DNA from 2 places in the Quadrisphaera sp. DSM 44207 genome. Region 1 is predicted to be linked to the other one. Evidence: riboswitches for the same ligand, from Rfam matches in the RefSeq annotation. Region 1 holds a riboswitch; the other holds the start of a gene.
What was found. Region 1 has a riboswitch for cyclic di-AMP ahead of BLS82_RS06945 (C40 family peptidase). Riboswitches for the same ligand answer to the same signal wherever they lie in the genome.

Region 1 (8,143 bases):
ACCTCGTGCCGGGAGCGGTCGAGGCGCTGCGCGGCAGCGGCGTGCGGACCGCCGCCGTCGCCACGGCCTTCCCCAGCGGCCGCGCGAGCCTGCACGTCAAGCTCGCCGACACCGCCGACGCCCTCGACGCCGGCGCCGACGAGATCGACATGGTCATCGACCGCGGCGCGTTCCTCTCCGGCCGGTACCTGCAGGTGCTCGAGGAGGTCGCCGCCGTCAAGGACCTGTGCACCGCAGCCGGGCGCGGCGCGCACCTGAAGGTGATCCTCGAGACCGGCGAGCTGGCCACCTACGACGCCGTGCGCCGCGCGTCCTGGCTGGCGATGCTCGGCGGCGCCGACGTGATCAAGACCTCCACCGGCAAGGTCACGCCCGCGGCGACGCTGCCGACGACGCTCGTGATGCTGCAGGCCGTGCGCGACTGGCGCCGGGCCACCGGGGCCCTGGTCGGCGTCAAGGCCGCCGGCGGCATCCGCAGCGCCAAGGACGCCGTGAAGCACCTGGTGGTGGTCAACGAGGTCGCCGGCCCGGACTGGCTGACCCCCGACGCGTTCCGCTTCGGGGCCTCCACGCTGCTCGACGACCTGCTGCTGCAGCGCCACAGGCTCGCCACCGGCCGCTACTCCGGCCCGGCCCACGTGACGCTCGACTGAGCCGACCTGCGACACCCGGAGCGACACCGAGAGCACCGAGGGACCCATGAGCGTCTTCGAGTACGCCCCCGCGCCCGAGTCGCGGGCGGTCGTCTCCTTCCGCGACCACTACGGCCTGTTCATCGACGGCGAGTTCACCGAGCCCGTGGACGGCGGCGCCTTCGCCACCACCGACCCCGCCACGGAGGAGGTGCTGGCCGAGGTCTCCGAGGGCGGCGCCGGGGACGTGGACCGCGCCGTCGCCGCCGCGCGGCGCGCCTACGAGGAGGTCTGGTCGCGCCTGCCCGGCTCCGCGCGCAGCAAGTACCTCTTCCGCATCGCGCGGATCATGGCCGAGCGCTCCCGCGAGCTCGCCGTCGCCGAGAGCCTCGACAACGGCAAGCCGATCAGGGAGAGCCGCGACGTCGACGTCCCCACCGCCGCGGCGCACTTCTCCTACTACGCCGGGTGGGCCGACAAGCTCGAGCACGCCGGCCTCGGGCCCGGCCCGCGCCCGCTCGGCGTCGCGGGCCAGGTGATCCCCTGGAACTTCCCGCTGCTGATGCTGGCGTGGAAGGTCGCGCCCGCGCTGGCCTGCGGCAACACCGTCGTGCTCAAGCCCGCTGAGACGACGCCGCTGACCGCGCTGCTGTTCGCCGAGATCTGCCAGCAGGCGGAGCTGCCGCCCGGCGTCGTCAACATCGTCACCGGCGCGGGGGAGACCGGCCGCGCGGTCGTGGCGCACCCCGGCGTCGACAAGGTCGCCTTCACGGGCTCGACCGCGGTCGGCAAGGAGATCGCCCGCTCGGTGGCCGGCAGCCGCAAGAGCGTCACCCTCGAGCTGGGCGGCAAGGCCGCGAACATCGTCTTCGACGACGCGCCCGTCGACGAGGCGATCGAGGGGATCGTCAACGGGATCTTCTTCAACCAGGGGCACGTGTGCTGCGCGGGCTCGCGCCTGCTGGTGCAGGAGTCGGTCGCGGACGACGTCGTCGAGCGCCTCAAGCACCGGCTGGGCACGCTGCGCGTCGGCGACCCGCTCGACAAGAACACCGACGTCGGGGCGATCAACTCCGCCGCGCAGCTGCAGCGGATCACCGAGCTGTCCGCGGCGGGGGAGGCCGAGGGCGCCCAGCGGTGGTCCCCGGCGTGCCGGCTGCCCGAGCGCGGCTTCTGGTTCGCGCCCACGGTCTTCACGGGCGTGTCGAACTCGCACCGCATCGCGCGCGAGGAGGTCTTCGGGCCGGTGCTGGCGGTGCTGACCTTCCGCACGCCCGACGAGGCGATCGCCAAGGCGAACAACACCCCCTACGGGCTGTCGGCGGGGGTGTGGACGGAGAAGGGCTCGCGGATCCTGTGGGCCGCGGACCGGCTGCGCGCCGGCGTGGTGTGGGCCAACACGTTCAACCGCTTCGACCCCGCCTCCCCCTTCGGCGGGTACAAGGAGTCCGGGTACGGCCGCGAGGGCGGCCGGCACGGGCTCGAGGCCTACCTGGAGGTCGCCCGTGCCGTCTGAGCCCGCTCCCGCGCTCCCGCGCCTGGCCGTCCGCAGGACGCACAAGCTCTACCTCGGCGGCGCCTTCCCGCGCAGCGAGTCGGGGCGCTCCTACCCCGTCACCGACGCGCGCGGCGGCTTCCTCGCCAACGCCGCCATGGGCTCGCGCAAGGACGCCCGCGACGCCGTCGTCGCGGCCCGCAGGGCGTTCGCCGGCTGGGCCGGGGCGACGGCGTTCAACCGCGGCCAGGTGCTCTACCGCGTCGCCGAGGTGATGGAGGGCCGCCGCGCGCAGTTCGTCGACGACGTCGCGCGCGCCGAGGGCCTGGACGCCGCGGCCGCCGGCGCCGTCGTCGACGCCGCGGTCGACCGCTGGGTCTGGTACGCCGGCTGGACGGACAAGGTCGCCCAGGTCGCCGGGAGCGCCAACCCGGTCGCCGGCCCGTACTTCAACCTCTCCGCGCCCGAGCCGACGGGCGTCGTCGCCGTGCTCGCCCCCCAGGGCTCGTCCCTGCTCGGGCTGGTCAGCGTGCTCGCGCCCGTGCTGGTCCCGGGCAACGCGGCCGTCGTCCTCGCCAGCGAGGCCCGGCCCGTGCCGGCGGTCACGCTGGCGGAGGTGCTCGCCACCTCCGACGTGCCGGGCGGCGCGGTCAACATCATCACCGGCCGCACCGCCGAGGTCGCCCCGTGGCTGGCCTCGCACCTGGACGTCGACGCGATCGACCTCACCGGCGCGGCGCACCTGGACTGGGCCGCGCTGGAGCGCGAGGCCGCCGAGAACCTCAAGCGCGTGCTGCGCCCGGCCCGGGGCGGCGAGCCCGACTGGGCGGCGGCCCCGGACGGCCCGGCGCGGATCCTGCGGTTCTGCGAGACGAAGACGGTCTGGCACCCCAAGGGCACGTGAGCCGGTCCGCTCCGCCGCCGCCCGGCACGCCCGGCGTCCGCGTGCTGGGCGCCGACGTCGCCGCCGGCCGCTGGGTCGGCGTCGTGCTGGACGGCGCCGCGGACGGGCCGGCGAGCGCGGCGGCGGTGACCGCGCCGACCGTCGCCGAGCTGGTGCGGCAGGCCCGCGCGGGCGGCGAGCTGGCGGTGGTGGCGCTCGACATCCCGATCGGGCTGCCGGACGCCGGGCGCCGCGCCGCCGACGTGGCGGCGCGGGCCCTCCTGGGCCCGCGGCGCGCGTCGGTGTTCCTCACGCCGGTGCGGCCGGCCCTGCTCGCGGCCTCCTACGAGGAGGCCGCGGCGGTCAACCGCGCCCTCGCCGGGGAGGGGCTGTCGCGCCAGGCGTTCGCGCTGGCGGCGAAGGTGCTCGAGGTCGACGCGTGGGTGCACCGCGACGCCGGCCCCGACGCCGGCCCCGACGGCGGCCCCGACGGCGGCCCCGACGGCCTGCGGGTGGTCGAGGTGCACCCGGAGCTGTCCTTCGCCGCGATGGCGGGGCACCCGCTGGAGCACCGGAAGAAGAGCTGGGCGGGCGCGGAGCTGCGGTGCTCGCTGCTGCGGGAGCAGGGCGTCGAGCTCACCGGGCCGCTGGGGCGGGCCGGCGAGGTCGCGGCCGTCGACGACGTCCTGGACGCCGCGGCGGCGGCGTGGAGCGCGCGCCGGTGCGCCGCCGGCCTCGCACGCTGCCTGCCGGACCCGCCCGAGCGGTCCTCCGACGGCTGGCCGGCCGCGGTCTGGACCTGACGGGTCCTCGGCAGGCACGTGCCGTGCGTCCGCGCGCGCCCGTGGGCCGCGGACGGCGTCGGCGCAGGTCAGCACGCGGGCGGGTCGCGCGGCGCGGCGGGCAGCACCCTGCCGAGCGCCGGGGCCCGGAAGATGACCATTCCGGAGGGCCTTGACGACGCACCGTCACAGAAGGTTGCATGACGGCGCCTCCGGAGAACGCCGGAGGTCCCCGGTGCGCACGCCGAGCCTCTGCCGGCGCACGAGGGGTCGCGAACCCGTGCGGCAGAGGACGGGGGAACCACTTCCGGGCGCGGCCCTGCCGCGTCCTCGGGGTGAAGCTCAGCGCACCGCGCGAGCCGGGTGACCTTCCCACCCGAACCCGACAGCTCACCTCGCAGGCGTCGGAGAGGCCCACCACATGTCTGTTCCCGCTGCCCTGACGCCTACCCTCGTGCCGTCCGAGCAGGGCTCGGCCCTGCCCACCCGTCGCTCCCTGCGGGCCGCCGAGCGCGCCCGCGCGTCCCAGCGCTCCAAGGTCCGCCGCTCCCTGGCGGGCATCGCGATGGCCGGCGGCCTCGCCGTCGGCGTCGCCCTGCCGGCCCAGGCCGTGCTCGTGCCGGCCGCGGCGGCGCCCGCCGCCTCCTCGGTGCTGTCGGTGGCCGCGCAGTACGTCGGCACGCCGTACGTCTACGGCGGCACCACGCCGTCCGGCTTCGACTGCTCCGGCTACGTCCAGTACGTGTTCAAGCAGGTGGGCGTCTCGCTGCCGCGCACCGCGAACCAGCAGCTGGGCGCCACGCAGCGCATCAGCGCCGGCGAGGCCCAGCCGGGTGACCTCGTCTTCTTCACCAGCGGGGGCCGGGCCTACCACGTGGGCATCTACGCCGGCGACGGCAAGATGTACGACGCGGGCAGCTCGCCCCGGTCGGTGACCAAGCGCAGCATCTGGACCAGCGCCGTCGTCTACGGCCGCGTCGCCTGAGCCCGGGCAGCGGCGGCGCCGCGGCGGGGCTCCGGCGCCGCCGCTGCGCCGCCGTCAGGACCCGTGCCGCTCACGAGGACGCCGTCCCCGTCGGTGCCGGCGAGCGCGGGCGCGGGGCCCTGGCAGGGCTCGGCGAGGTCGATCCCGAGCACGAGGGGGTCGTGGTCGCTGGAGCGGTACGGGTCCGGGGCGTACAGCGCCGGGTCGCCGGTGTACTGGTAGGCGGCGGACTCGACCGCGTTGACGTTCCAGTGCACCAGGTCGGTGACCTTCGCCGTCAGCGCCCCGGTGGCCAGGGCGTGGTCGAGCGAGCCGGAGAGGCCGTCGAAGACGTAGCTGTACCGCTGCGGGTCCAGGGCCTGCCCGAGGTCGGGGTACCCGGCCTCGGCCAGCCGCCGGATCGGGTCCTCCTGCGTGTAGGCGTTGAAGTCGCCGAGCAGCAGCACGTCGCCGTCGCCCGTGCGCTCGCGCAGCTGCTCGGTGAACGCGGCCAGCGAGGCGGCCTGGCGCGTGCGGTCGCCGTTCCAGGCCCCCTGCCCGTCGCCGTCGTCCGCGTCGTCGCCGGTGGCGCCGTCCGCCGAGCCCTTGGACTTGAAGTGGTTCGCCACGACGGTGAAGGCGTCGCCGTCCTTGACGAACGTCTGCGCGACCGGCTCGCGGGCGTTGGACCACACGGCCTCGTCGACCAGGCCCACTGGCTCGCCGACCGGCTGGACGACGTCGCGCTGGTAGATGACCGCGTTGCGGATGACGTCGCGGGCGACGCCGTAGAGCTCGCGCGGCAGCGGCACGTAGGCCCACCGCTCGTACCCGGCGGCGGTGTTCAGGCGCCGCACGAGGTCCGCGAGCGCCCGGTCGGCGTCCCCGGGGCTGAACCCGGTGGAGTCGGTGTCCTCGACCTCCATCAGCGTGACGGCGTCCGCGCCGAGCGCCTCGACGGCGGGGACGGTCTTGGCGGCCTGGTGCTCGAGCTGCTCGGCACTGCGTGCGCCGCGGGCGTCGGGCCCGGTGTGGGTGAGGAAGTAGTTCAGGACGTTGAAGGCGCCCACCTGCACGTCGCCGCCGACCGGCTCCGGCGCCGCCGGCCGGGTGTTCTGGAGGGCGAAGGTGCCCTCCGCGGTGCCGTCGGCCGGCTGCAGCCGCCACTGGCCGAACCCGGAGCCGAGGACCACCGGCGCCACCAGGTCGAGCACGTCCCCGACCCGCACCGGCGTGGTGGGCGTCAGGTACGGGCGCGTGGTCGTGCTTCCCGAGGCGCTGGCCGCGTCGTCGAGGACGATGCGGCGCAGGGCGCTCGTCGCCGCGACCTGCGCGGCCTCGGGCGTGCCGGGGCGGGCGAGCTCCGTCGGCTGCACCAGCACACCGCCCTCGGCCAGGGTCAGCTCGCCGAACCTGGTCAGGGCGAAGACGTCGCTGACGCTCAGGGCGTCGGCGGGCTCGACGAGCACGCCCTCCAGGCGCTCGGGCCACGGCGTCGCCGAGGTCGACGGCGGCGGGGCTGAGGACGAAGACCCCGTCCGACGTCGCCGCGTCGCCGTCGCCGTCGGGGTCCTGCAGGTAGAAGCCCGACAGGCCTGGGACGTCGCCGACGACGACCCCGCGCACGGTGACCTGCTGGCCGGCCAGCGGCGTGGTGGCGCCGCTGCCCTGCACGGCGCCGACCTCGTGGGTGGGCGCCGCCCCGCACGCCGCGGGCAGGGAAGGCGGCGGCGCGCCGGCCGGGTTCACGGTCCCCCTCGTGGCGGAGGCGGGGCCGGCCCGCACCAGCGCGTCCGCCGCGGCGTCGTAGGCGCGCGAGAGCGACTGCCCGGCCAGTCCGGCGCGGGCCTCGCTCACGCCGGTGTCGGTGCTCCGCGTCCCGGCCGCCGGCCCGGACGTCGCCGCGAAGGCGCCCTCGTAGGAGAGGAGCTCCAGCAGCTGGTCGCCGCGGACGAGGGCCACGCCGTCCGGGGAGCCGTTCTGCAGGCCCGCGGTGGCGACGGCGACGGCCGCGGGGGCGTCGGCCGGAGCCGTGACCGACGGGAGCGGGACGCGCCCGTACCCGACGCCCGTGCTGCCGTCGTAGGAGACGACCGACAGGCCCTCGGAGGTGGTGCCGGCGGGCAGGTGCACCTCGACGAACTCGCCGACGTCGGCACCCGCGTCGTCGTAGTGCAGCTCGGAGACGAACGGCGCCGTCGGGGGCGCCGCCAGCGCCGCGGGCGCGGGCAGGCCGGGGGCGGCCGGGGACGCCACCGCGCCGAGCACGACGCAGCGCACGCGGGTGCTTGCGGAAGGGCGTGCGCTGGCGGGGCGGGGAGGCACGGGGTGGTCCTTCCGGGCGGCACGACGTTCAGGTGCGGACAGTTAAACGATAGGCACCGACAGTGAGAGCGGCCTGCCGGACGGTGCCCGCCCGCAGCCCGCCCGCCAGCCCGCCCGCGGCCCGCTGGCGGCCGACCGGCGCCCGTCCCGGCGAGCGGGTAGGAAGGCGTCGTGGACGAGCGCTACCGCCTCCCCTGCCGCCCCGTCGCCGACCCGCGCGCCGTCGTCGCCGGCCCCGACTGGCGCATCACGGTGCTGACCGACGGGCTGGTGCGCCTCGAGCACGACCCGTCGGGCTCCTTCGAGGACCGCCCGTCGGCGTTCGCGCTCCACCGCCGGCTGCCCGTGCCGGACTTCGAGGTCGTGCACACCGACTCCCACGTCGAGGTGGTCACCGAGCGCCTGCACCTGGTCTACGACCGCAGGCCGTTCTCGACGTCCGGGCTCAGCATCGCCGTGCGCGGCGGCGTCAGCAGCTGGCACAGCGTGTGGCGCTACGGCGTCGACGACGAGCCGGGCGGCCTCGGCGGCACCGCCCGCACCCTCGACGAGGCGGACGGCGCGGTGCCGCTGGAGCCGGGCGTCGCCAGCCGCAACGGCTTCGCCGTCCTGGACGACTCGCGCACCCTCGTCCTGGAGGAGGACGGCTGGGTCGCCCCGCGCGACGGCTCGGCGCAGGACCTGTACGTCTTCGCCTACGGGCGCGACCACGCGCAGGCCGTGCGCGCCCTGTACGCCGTCTCCGGGCCCCAGCCGCTGCTGCCGCGCTGGGCGCTGGGCAACTGGTGGAGCCGCTACCACCGCTACACCGCCGAGGAGTACCTGGCGCTGCTGGACCGCTTCGCCGCCGAGCGCCTGCCCTTCTCCGTCGCCGTGGTCGACATGGACTGGCACCTCACGCAGGTCGAGCCGCGCTTCGGCAGCGGCTGGACCGGCTACACCTGGAACCGCGAGCTGTTCCCCGACCCGGCGGGCTTCCTGGAGGCGGTGCACGAGCGCGGCCTGCGGGTCACGCTCAACGACCACCCGGCCGACGGCGTGCAGCCGCACGAGGCGGCCTAC
Region 2 (8,143 bases), on a different contig from region 1:
GCAGCACCAGCTCCGCGCAGAAGCCCGGCCCCATCGCCAGCAGCACCCCGTGCGAGCCGGCGGGCGGCGGCGGGTCGGCCAGGGTCGCGGCCAGCACGTGCAGCACCGAGGAGGACGACAGGTTGCCCGTGGCGGCCAGGGACTCCCACGAGTGCCGCAGCGCCCCGGCCGGCAGCTCCAGGGTGCGCTGCACCGCCTCGAGCACCTTCGGGCCGCCCGGGTGGGCCACCCAGCGGGCCACGTCCGCGCGGTCCAGGTCCGCCGCGGCGAGGAAGCCCTTGAGGTCGTCGGCCAGGTGGTCCTCGACGACGTCCGCCACCGACTTCGACAGCACGATGCGGAAGCCGCTGCCGCCGACGTCCCAGCCCATGACGTCGGCGGTGTCGGGGTAGAAGCGGCTGCGGGAGGTGACGACCTGCGGCCCGGGCAGCCCGAGCGCGGCCGCGCGGCGCTCCCCGAGCAGGACGACGGCGGCCGCGCCGTCCCCGAACAGGCCCGAGGCCACGAGGTTGGCCGTGGAGGCGTCGTCGCGCTGCACCGTCAGGGAGCACAGCTCCACGCTGAGCAGGACCGCGACGTCGTCGGGGTGCCCGACCAGGTGGTCGTGCAGGCGGGCGACGCCGGCCGCGCCGGCGACGCAGCCGAGGCCGAAGACCGGGATGCGCTTGACGTCGGGCCGCAGCCCCAGGGGGGCGACCATCCGCGCCTCCAGGGAGGGCGCCGCGACGCCGGTGACGGTGGTGGACAGGACGACGTCGACGTCCTCCGGGGCCAGCCCGACCCGCTCCAGCGCCTCGCGCACGGCGCGCGTCCCCAGCTGCACGCCGACCTCGAGGAAGGCGTCGTTGGCGCCGGTGAAGCCGTCGAGCTCGGCGTAGCGCTCCAGCGGCAGCGCCAGGTGGCGCGCGCGGACCCCGCAGTTGCGGTGCAGCCGCTCCATGAGGGCCCGGCGGTCGGGCGCCAGCGGGTGCTCGCCCGCGACGAGGTCCAGCAGCATCGCGGTGATCTCGGCCTGCTCGTGGCGCCGCTCGGGCACCACGGGGGCGACGGACACGATTCGGGTCACCGGCTGCTCCTGCGGACGTCCACCCGCGCATCCTCACCTGCGCCGACGCCGGCGCACCACCCGCCCCGGCGTCTCGCGGGCACGGGCTCAGGCGCTCCGGCGGGTGCTCCGCCTCGCGGGAGCCTCGACCGCGGGAGCCTTCGCCGCGGACTCCGGCGCCGCGGACTTCGACGACTTCGGCACCGGGGCCTTCGCTGCCGGGACCTTCGCCGCCGGGGCCTTCGCCGCGGACTCCGGCGCCGCGGACCTCGCCGCCGGGGCCTTCGCCGTCCTGGGCCTCGGCGCGGTGACGACCGGCGCGTCCGGCGGCGCGGACCTCGCCGCCGCGACCGGACGGCGCGACGCCGTCCGGCGGGCCGGCGCCTGCACCGGCTCCTGCACCGGCTCCTGGGCCGGTGCGTCCGCCGGCTCCGCGGCCGCGCGGCCGGCGCGGGCCCGCTCGACGCTGCGCTGCAGGGCCTCGAGCAGGTCGACCACCTGGCCGTCGCCGCCGGCGCCCTCGGCCGCGGGCGCCGGGCGCTGCACCTGCCCGCGGGAGACCTTCGCCTCGATCAGCTCGGTGAGGGCCTGCGTGTAGCCGTCGGTGAAGGTGGAGGGGTCGAAGTCGGCGGTGAGGGACTCCACGAGCGAGGCGGCCACGGCGAGCTCCTGCGGGCGCAGGGCGACGTCGGCGTCGAGGACGTCGAAGTCGGGCTCGCGCACCTCGTCGGGCCACAGCACGGTCTGCAGGCAGATGACCCTGCCCCGGACCCGGAGCACGGCGAGGGTCTCGCGCTGGCGCAGCGCGACCTTCACCACGGCCACGCGCTCGGTGGAGGTCAGCGCCTCCCGCAGCAGCGCGTACGGCTTGGCCGCGGCGCGGTCCGGCTCGAGGTAGTAGCATTTGGCGAAGAGGATCGGGTCCACCTGGTCGGCGGGCACGAACTCCACGACCTCGATCTCGCGGCCGCTGGTCAGCGGCAGCCGCGCCAGGTCCTCGTCGGTCAGGACGACCAGCTCCCCGTCCGGCGTCTCGTACCCCTTGGCGATCTCCGCGTAGGGCACCTCCTCGCCGTCCGCGCTGCACACCCGCTGGTAGCGCACGCGGCCGCCGTCCACGGCGTGCACCTGGTGGAAGCGGACGTCCTTCTCGCCGGTGGCGGCGTAGACGCGGACCGGCACGCTGACCAGCCCGAAGGACACCGCGCCCTTCCAGATCGCTCTCATCGACGCCTCCCCTCCTGCTCCGCGCAGGGTGCACAGCCGGAGGGACGCGGAACCACCCGTCCTGCGCCGTCCGTGTGACGAGCAGCAGCCGCGGCCGACCTGCTGCGACGCTGGCTGGGCCGATCGGATGGTCGCGCGCGCGGCGGCGTCCCCCGAGGGGGTGGCGCCCCGCGCCGCGCGCGGCACCCGGCGCGCCGGCGGGCCCAGGATGGCGCCCGTGCGCCCCATGCTCGCCTCCCCGCTGCCGCCCGGCGGGGCGCTGCCGTCCGGCCCCGAGTGGGTGCACGAGGTGAAGTGGGACGGCATGCGCGTGCTCGCCGACGCCGGCGAGGGCTCGGTGCGCCTGACGTCGCGCACCGAGCGCGACACCACGGTCGCCTTCCCCGAGCTCACCGGCCTCGCGGACCTGCCCGACGTCCTGCTCGACGGCGAGGTCGTGGCGCTCGACGCGCAGGGGCGGCCGTCCTTCCCCGTGCTGCAGGAGCGCCTGCACGTGCGCGACGCGGCCCGCGCCCGCGCGCTGGCGGGCGCGGTGCCGGTGGCGTACGTCGTCTTCGACGTCCTGCGCCTGTACGGCGCCGACCTCACGCGCCGCCCCCTGGAGGCGCGGCGCGCGGCCCTGGAGCAGCTGGACCTCGGCTGCGGCCGCTACGGGCCCCTGCAGGTCTCCTCCTGGCACGACGACGGCGCCGCGCTGCTGGCGGCCACGGCCGAGCAGGGCCTGGAGGGCGTGGTCGCCAAGCGCCGCTCCTCCGCCTACGCCCCCGGACGGCGCGCGCCGGCGTGGGTGAAGCAGGCGCACCGGCTCTCGCGCACCTGCGTCATCGGCGGGTGGCGCCCGGAGGTCGGGACGACGTCGCGGGTGGGCTCCCTGCTCGTGGGCGCCCCCGACGCCACGGGGGCGCTGCGCTACCTCGGCCGCGTCGGCAGCGGGGTGGCCGGGGCGGCCGCGACCGACCTGGGCCGGCTGCTGGGGCCGCTGCGCACCAACGCCTCCCCGTTCGCGGCGGCGGTGCCGCGCATCGACGCCGCGGGCGCCACGTGGGTCCACCCCACCCTGGCGGTGGAGGTGCGCCACCTCGGCTGGACGACGGGCGGGCGGCTGCGCCAGCCGTCCTACCGCGGACTGCGCCTGGACGCCGGTCCGGACGCCGTCGCCCGCGCCGCCTCGCCGTGACGCCGTCCGCGGGCCCGTCCGCGGGCACGGCGCAGGTCGTGGACGTCGGCGGGCGCCGGCTGCGGCTGACGTCGCTGGAGAAGGTGCTCTGGCCCGCGAGCGGCACCACGAAGGCCGAGCTCGTGCAGTACCTGGTCGCGGTCTCCGAGCCCCTGCTGGCCCAGCTGGCCGGGCGGCCGGTCACGCGCGTCCGCTGGCCGCACGGGGCGAGCTCCCCGCAGGGCTTCTACGAGAAGAACGCGCCCGCCGGGGCGCCGCCGTGGCTGCGCACCGTGCGCCTGCCGACGTCCGGCTCGCGCGCCGCCGCCGCGGGCTCGGCGAGCTCGCGCGAGGTGCTCGTGCAGCCGGTGCTCGAGGACGTCGCCGGGCTGGTGTGGGCGGCGAACCTCGCGGCCCTGGAGCTGCACACGCCGCAGTGGCGGGTGGGGCCGCGCGGCGCCGTCCGCTGCCCCGACCGGCTCGTCGTCGACCTCGACCCCGGCCCGGGCGCGGGGCTGGCGGAGTGCTCGACGCTCGCGCTGCTGGTGGCCGAGCGCCTCGGGGACGACGGGCTGCAGGCCGTGCCCGTCACGAGCGGCGGCAGGGGCCTGCAGCTGTACGCCCCCGTCTCCGGCCGGCAGGAGGCCGCGGTCGTCTCCGCCTACGCGCGGCGCCTGGCGCAGGGCCTGGCGCGCGACCACCCGCGCCTGGTGACCGCCGTCATGACGAAGGCGCTGCGGCCCGGGCGGGTGCTGCTGGACTGGAGCCAGAACTCGGCCGCCAAGACCACCGTCACGCCGTACTCCCCGCGCGGGCGCGAGCGCCCCACCGCGGCCGCCCCGCGGCGCTGGTCGGAGCTGGGCGAGCACCTGGTGCAGCTGGAGCTGGACGAGGTCGTCGCCCGACTGGCCGCGGACGGCGACCTGCTGGCCGCCGCCCTGCGGCCGGGCTCCCCGCCGGGCCCGCGCCTGCCGGAGCGCTGACCCGCCCGCTCCTCGTGGTGATCTTGCAGGTCCGGACCGCCGGCGGTCCGGACCTGCAAGATCACCACGAGGTGACGGGGTGGGCGGGTCAGGCGGCGTCCGGGACCTCGGGCAGGTAGTCCAGCCACAGCGGGCTGGAGTGCTCGGCGCCGCGCAGCAGCCACGCCGCGCCGCGGGGCGTGCGCGGGCGGTGGCGCAGCGACCAGCCCATCTCCTCCGGCGTCCGGTCGCCCTTGGCGCCGTTGCAGCGCAGGCAGCAGGCGACGAGGTTCTCCCAGGTGTCGGTGCCGCCGCGGCTGCGCGGCAGCACGTGGTCGACCGTGCTGGCGCTGCGGGCGCAGTAGGCGCAGCGGGAGCCGTCGCGGCGCAGCACCCCGCGGCGCGAGACGGGCACCGCGCGCCCGAACGGCACGCGCACGTACCGGGTCAGCACGATCACCGCCGGGCGGGGCACCTCGCCGCCGGGGGAGGTCACCGGCAGGTCCTCGGCGACGAGCACGCTGGCCTTGTCGGTGAGCACGAGCACGATCGCGCGGCGCAGCGGCACCACGGCCAGCGGCTCGTAGCCGGCGTTCAGCACCAGGGTGCGCACGGCGCCCTCCTCCCCCGCGCCGGGCCCGGGACGCCGACAGGCGCCGTCCCGGGCGGGACGGCGCCTGTCGGCGGTGCTGGGGAGGGCCGGCTCGGGGCCCCGGCATGCGCGCCGGGACCACCCCCGCGAGGGGCTGGCGAGGGTGGCACGACCACGGGCAGAGCGTACGACGCGCGGGAGCCGGCGATCATCCCCGTTCCCGCGGCGCCGTCAGCCGACGCGGGTGAACGTGACGTCCGAGGACCAGATGGAGCGGACGTCGATGCTCTTGCCGCTGCGCGGGGAGTCGATCATCATGCCGCCGCCGACGTAGATGCCGTTGTGGTAGACGCCGCCGGAGCCGGTGAAGGAGACGATGTCGCCCGGGCGCGCCGCGGCGGCGGACACGCGCGTGCCGGCGGCCTGCTGCGCGGAGGCCGTGCGCGGCAGGGAGACGCCGAGCTGGCCGTAGACGTACTGGATGAAGCCGGAGCAGTCGAAGCCGGCCGGCGTGGTGCCGCCGTAGCGGTACGGCGTGCCGATGTAGCGCTTGGCGAGGTCGACGGCGGCGCCGGCACCCGCGCCGGCGCCGGTCACCGCGGCGACGGTCTCGGCGCCGTCGTCCTCGGGCTCCTCCGCGGGCGCCTGCGAGGAGCGGCTGCTGCGGCTCGCGGTCTGCGCGGCGGCGCGCTCGCCGGAGGCGGCGGCCTCGCGCTCGGACTCGCGCTCCGCCTCCCGCGCGGCCTCCTGCTCGGCCTGGCGCCGCGCCTCGCGCTCGGCGGCGCGGGAGGCGCGGGCCTCGGCGGCCTCGCGCTCGGCCCGCTCCGCGGCCTGCTGGGCCTCGAACTGCGCGGTGTCGACGGTGGTCACGGCGCTCAGGGCGAGGCTGACCTGCGCGTCGGCGGGGACGCTGATCGGCGCGGCGGGCGCGGGCGGGGCCGGCGGCGCGGCGGGCACGGCGGCCAGCTGCTGCGTCGTCCCCGCGGCGGCGGGTGCGGACGCCTCGAAGACGGTGGCTCCCGCGGCCGGCAGCCCCATCGTCACCAGCAGCCCGGAGGAGGCGGCCAGGACGGCGGAGCGGCGGCTCACGTTCGTCGCGTTGGCGGACACCGCCTCACCGATGGTGGTGAGGGGGGTCTTCGGGCGGACCGCAGCGCGGTGCCGGCCGAGCGTCCGAGTCGTCACGTGGTCAGACCTCTCCAGTCGCCTGCGAGGTGAGCTGTCGGGTTCGGGCGGGGTCGCGCCCGGCGCCGTCCCGGCCGCCGAGCGGCCGTGCTGCGCGCTTCACCCCGAGGAGCTCCGCCTGTGGAGCCCCGGAAGTGGGTCCCCCGCCCCTGCCGGCGGTGTCGATCGGCCTCTCGCCGGCGGCAGGGCTAGGCGTCCGGCAGAGCGTCTCCGGAGGAGGGGCCCGAAGACGTCGCCGACACTAACGGAGCCCGACCCCGAACCAGCAAACAGACACAGGCCCGATGAAACGTGATCTGCATCACATGTCGTGGGAGGGCTGTGACGCTCCGGAGCCGTTGATGACGAACACGTGAGCAGCCACCTCGTCCGCCAGCTCCAGCGAGCCGCCGCCGTCCAGGGAGCTGACGACCACCGCCCCCCGCTCGGGGCGGTGCACGCGCACGCTGCGCCCCGGGCGCAGCCCCACGTGCGCCAGGCGGGCCATCGACGCCGGGTCGGTCTGCGCGGGCTCGCCCAGGCGCCGCACCCGCACCTCCTGCGGCTCGGTGGTCGCCGCCTGGGTCAAGGGGACCAGGCCGGCGCGGAAGTCCTCGACCTCGGCCTCCTCCCCGATCTCCCCCAGGCCCGGGATCGGGTTGCCGTAGGGGGACTCGACGGGGTGGTCCAGCAGCGCCACGATGCGCCGCTCGACGCGCTCGCTCATCACGTGCTCCCAGCGGCACGCCTCCTCGTGCACGTACTCCCACTCCAGGCCGATGAGGTCGGTGAGCAGGCGCTCGGCGAGGCGGTGCTTGCGCATCACCCGCGTCGCCTTGCTGCGCCCGTCCTCGGTCAGCTCCAGGTGGCGGTCGCCGCTGACGACGAGCAGGCCCGCGCGCTCCATGCGCGCCACGGTCTGGGAGACCGTCGGCCCCGACTGCCCGAGCCGCTGGGCGATGCGCGCCCGCAGCGGCACGACGCCCTCCTCCTCGAGCTCGTAGATCGTCCGCAGGTACATCTCCGTGGTGTCGATGAGGTCGCTCACGACCGCCGTCCTCTCCCTCGTGCCGGGGTGGTGGACCCTGTCGACACCGTATTGCGACGGGCCGCCGTCGGCACCGAGGACTAGCCTTCGCAGGTGCCGCCGACCGTGCTGTGGTTCCGCCGCGACCTGCGCCTGGGCGACCACCCCGCCCTGCTCGCCGCCGCGCGGGCCGGCGGGGACGGCGTCCTGGCGCTGTTCGTCCTCGACCCGGCGCTGCTCGACCCCGCCGGGGCGCCGCGCACCGCGTGGCTGTTCCGGTCGCTGAGGGCGCTGCGCGAGTCCCTCGGCGGGGCGCTGGTGGTGCGCTCGGGCGACCCGGCGCGCGTCGTCCCGGCCGTCGCGGAGGAGGTCGGCGCGCAGGAGGTGCACGTCACCGCGGACACCGGGCCGCACGGGCGCGCCCGCGACGAGCGCGTCGACGCCGCGCTGTCCGCCGCCGGCCGGCGGCTGGTGCGCACCGGCACGCCCTACGCCGTCGGTCCCGGCACGCTGCTGACCAGCAGCGGGACGCCGTTCAGCGTCTACACGCCCTTCTCCCGCGCCTGGGAGGAGCACGGCCGGCCCGCTCCCGCCCCGCGCCCGCAGGGCGTGCGCTGGCTGTCGGTGCCCGGCGAGGACGTCCCCCCCGACCCGGACCTGCAGGGGATCGTGCTGCCGCCCGTCGGCGAGGCGGCGGCGCTGGAGCGCTGGCGCGCGTTCTCGGGCTCGGTGGCCGGCTACGGCGACGCGCGCGACCGCCCGGACGTCGCCGGCAGCTCCCAGCTGTCGGCGCACCTGAAGTACGGGGAGGTCCACCCGCGCACGCTGCTGGCCGACCTCGACGCGGCCCCCGACCCCCGATCGCCGGGCGCGCAGGCCTACCGCCGCGAGCTGGCGTGGCGCGAGTTCAACGCCGACGTGCTGTGGCACCGCCCGGACGCCGCGCGCCGCTCCCTGCGCCCCCGCATGG

Region 2: it holds a riboswitch for cyclic di-AMP, as region 1 does, so the genes downstream of both, BLS82_RS11155 (C40 family peptidase) here and BLS82_RS06945 (C40 family peptidase) in region 1, are expected to answer to the same signal.

The regions. Positions count from the first base shown of each region.
Region 1 covers NZ_FNKA01000002.1:168,606-176,748, forward strand. The annotation lists gene deoC (deoxyribose-phosphate aldolase) at 1-653, shown strand, start outside; gene BLS82_RS06930 (aldehyde dehydrogenase family protein) at 700-2,148, shown strand; gene BLS82_RS06935 (aldehyde dehydrogenase family protein) at 2,138-3,031, shown strand; gene BLS82_RS06940 (DUF429 domain-containing protein) at 3,028-3,813, shown strand; cyclic di-AMP (ydaO/yuaA leader) riboswitch at 4,054-4,209, shown strand; gene BLS82_RS06945 (C40 family peptidase) at 4,214-4,777, shown strand; gene BLS82_RS06950 (ExeM/NucH family extracellular endonuclease) at 4,759-6,225, opposite strand; gene BLS82_RS06955 (glycoside hydrolase family 31 protein) at 7,253-8,143, shown strand, end outside.
Region 2 covers NZ_FNKA01000003.1:163,474-171,616, reverse strand. The annotation lists gene BLS82_RS11180 (type III polyketide synthase) at 1-1,066, opposite strand, end outside; gene BLS82_RS11175 (non-homologous end joining protein Ku) at 1,154-2,272, opposite strand; gene ligD (non-homologous end-joining DNA ligase) at 2,481-3,449, shown strand; gene ligD (non-homologous end-joining DNA ligase) at 3,446-4,411, shown strand; gene BLS82_RS11160 (HNH endonuclease) at 4,500-5,003, opposite strand; gene BLS82_RS11155 (C40 family peptidase) at 5,214-6,092, opposite strand; cyclic di-AMP (ydaO/yuaA leader) riboswitch at 6,173-6,335, opposite strand; gene BLS82_RS16625 (metal-dependent transcriptional regulator) at 6,469-7,194, opposite strand; gene BLS82_RS11145 (cryptochrome/photolyase family protein) at 7,288-8,143, shown strand, end outside.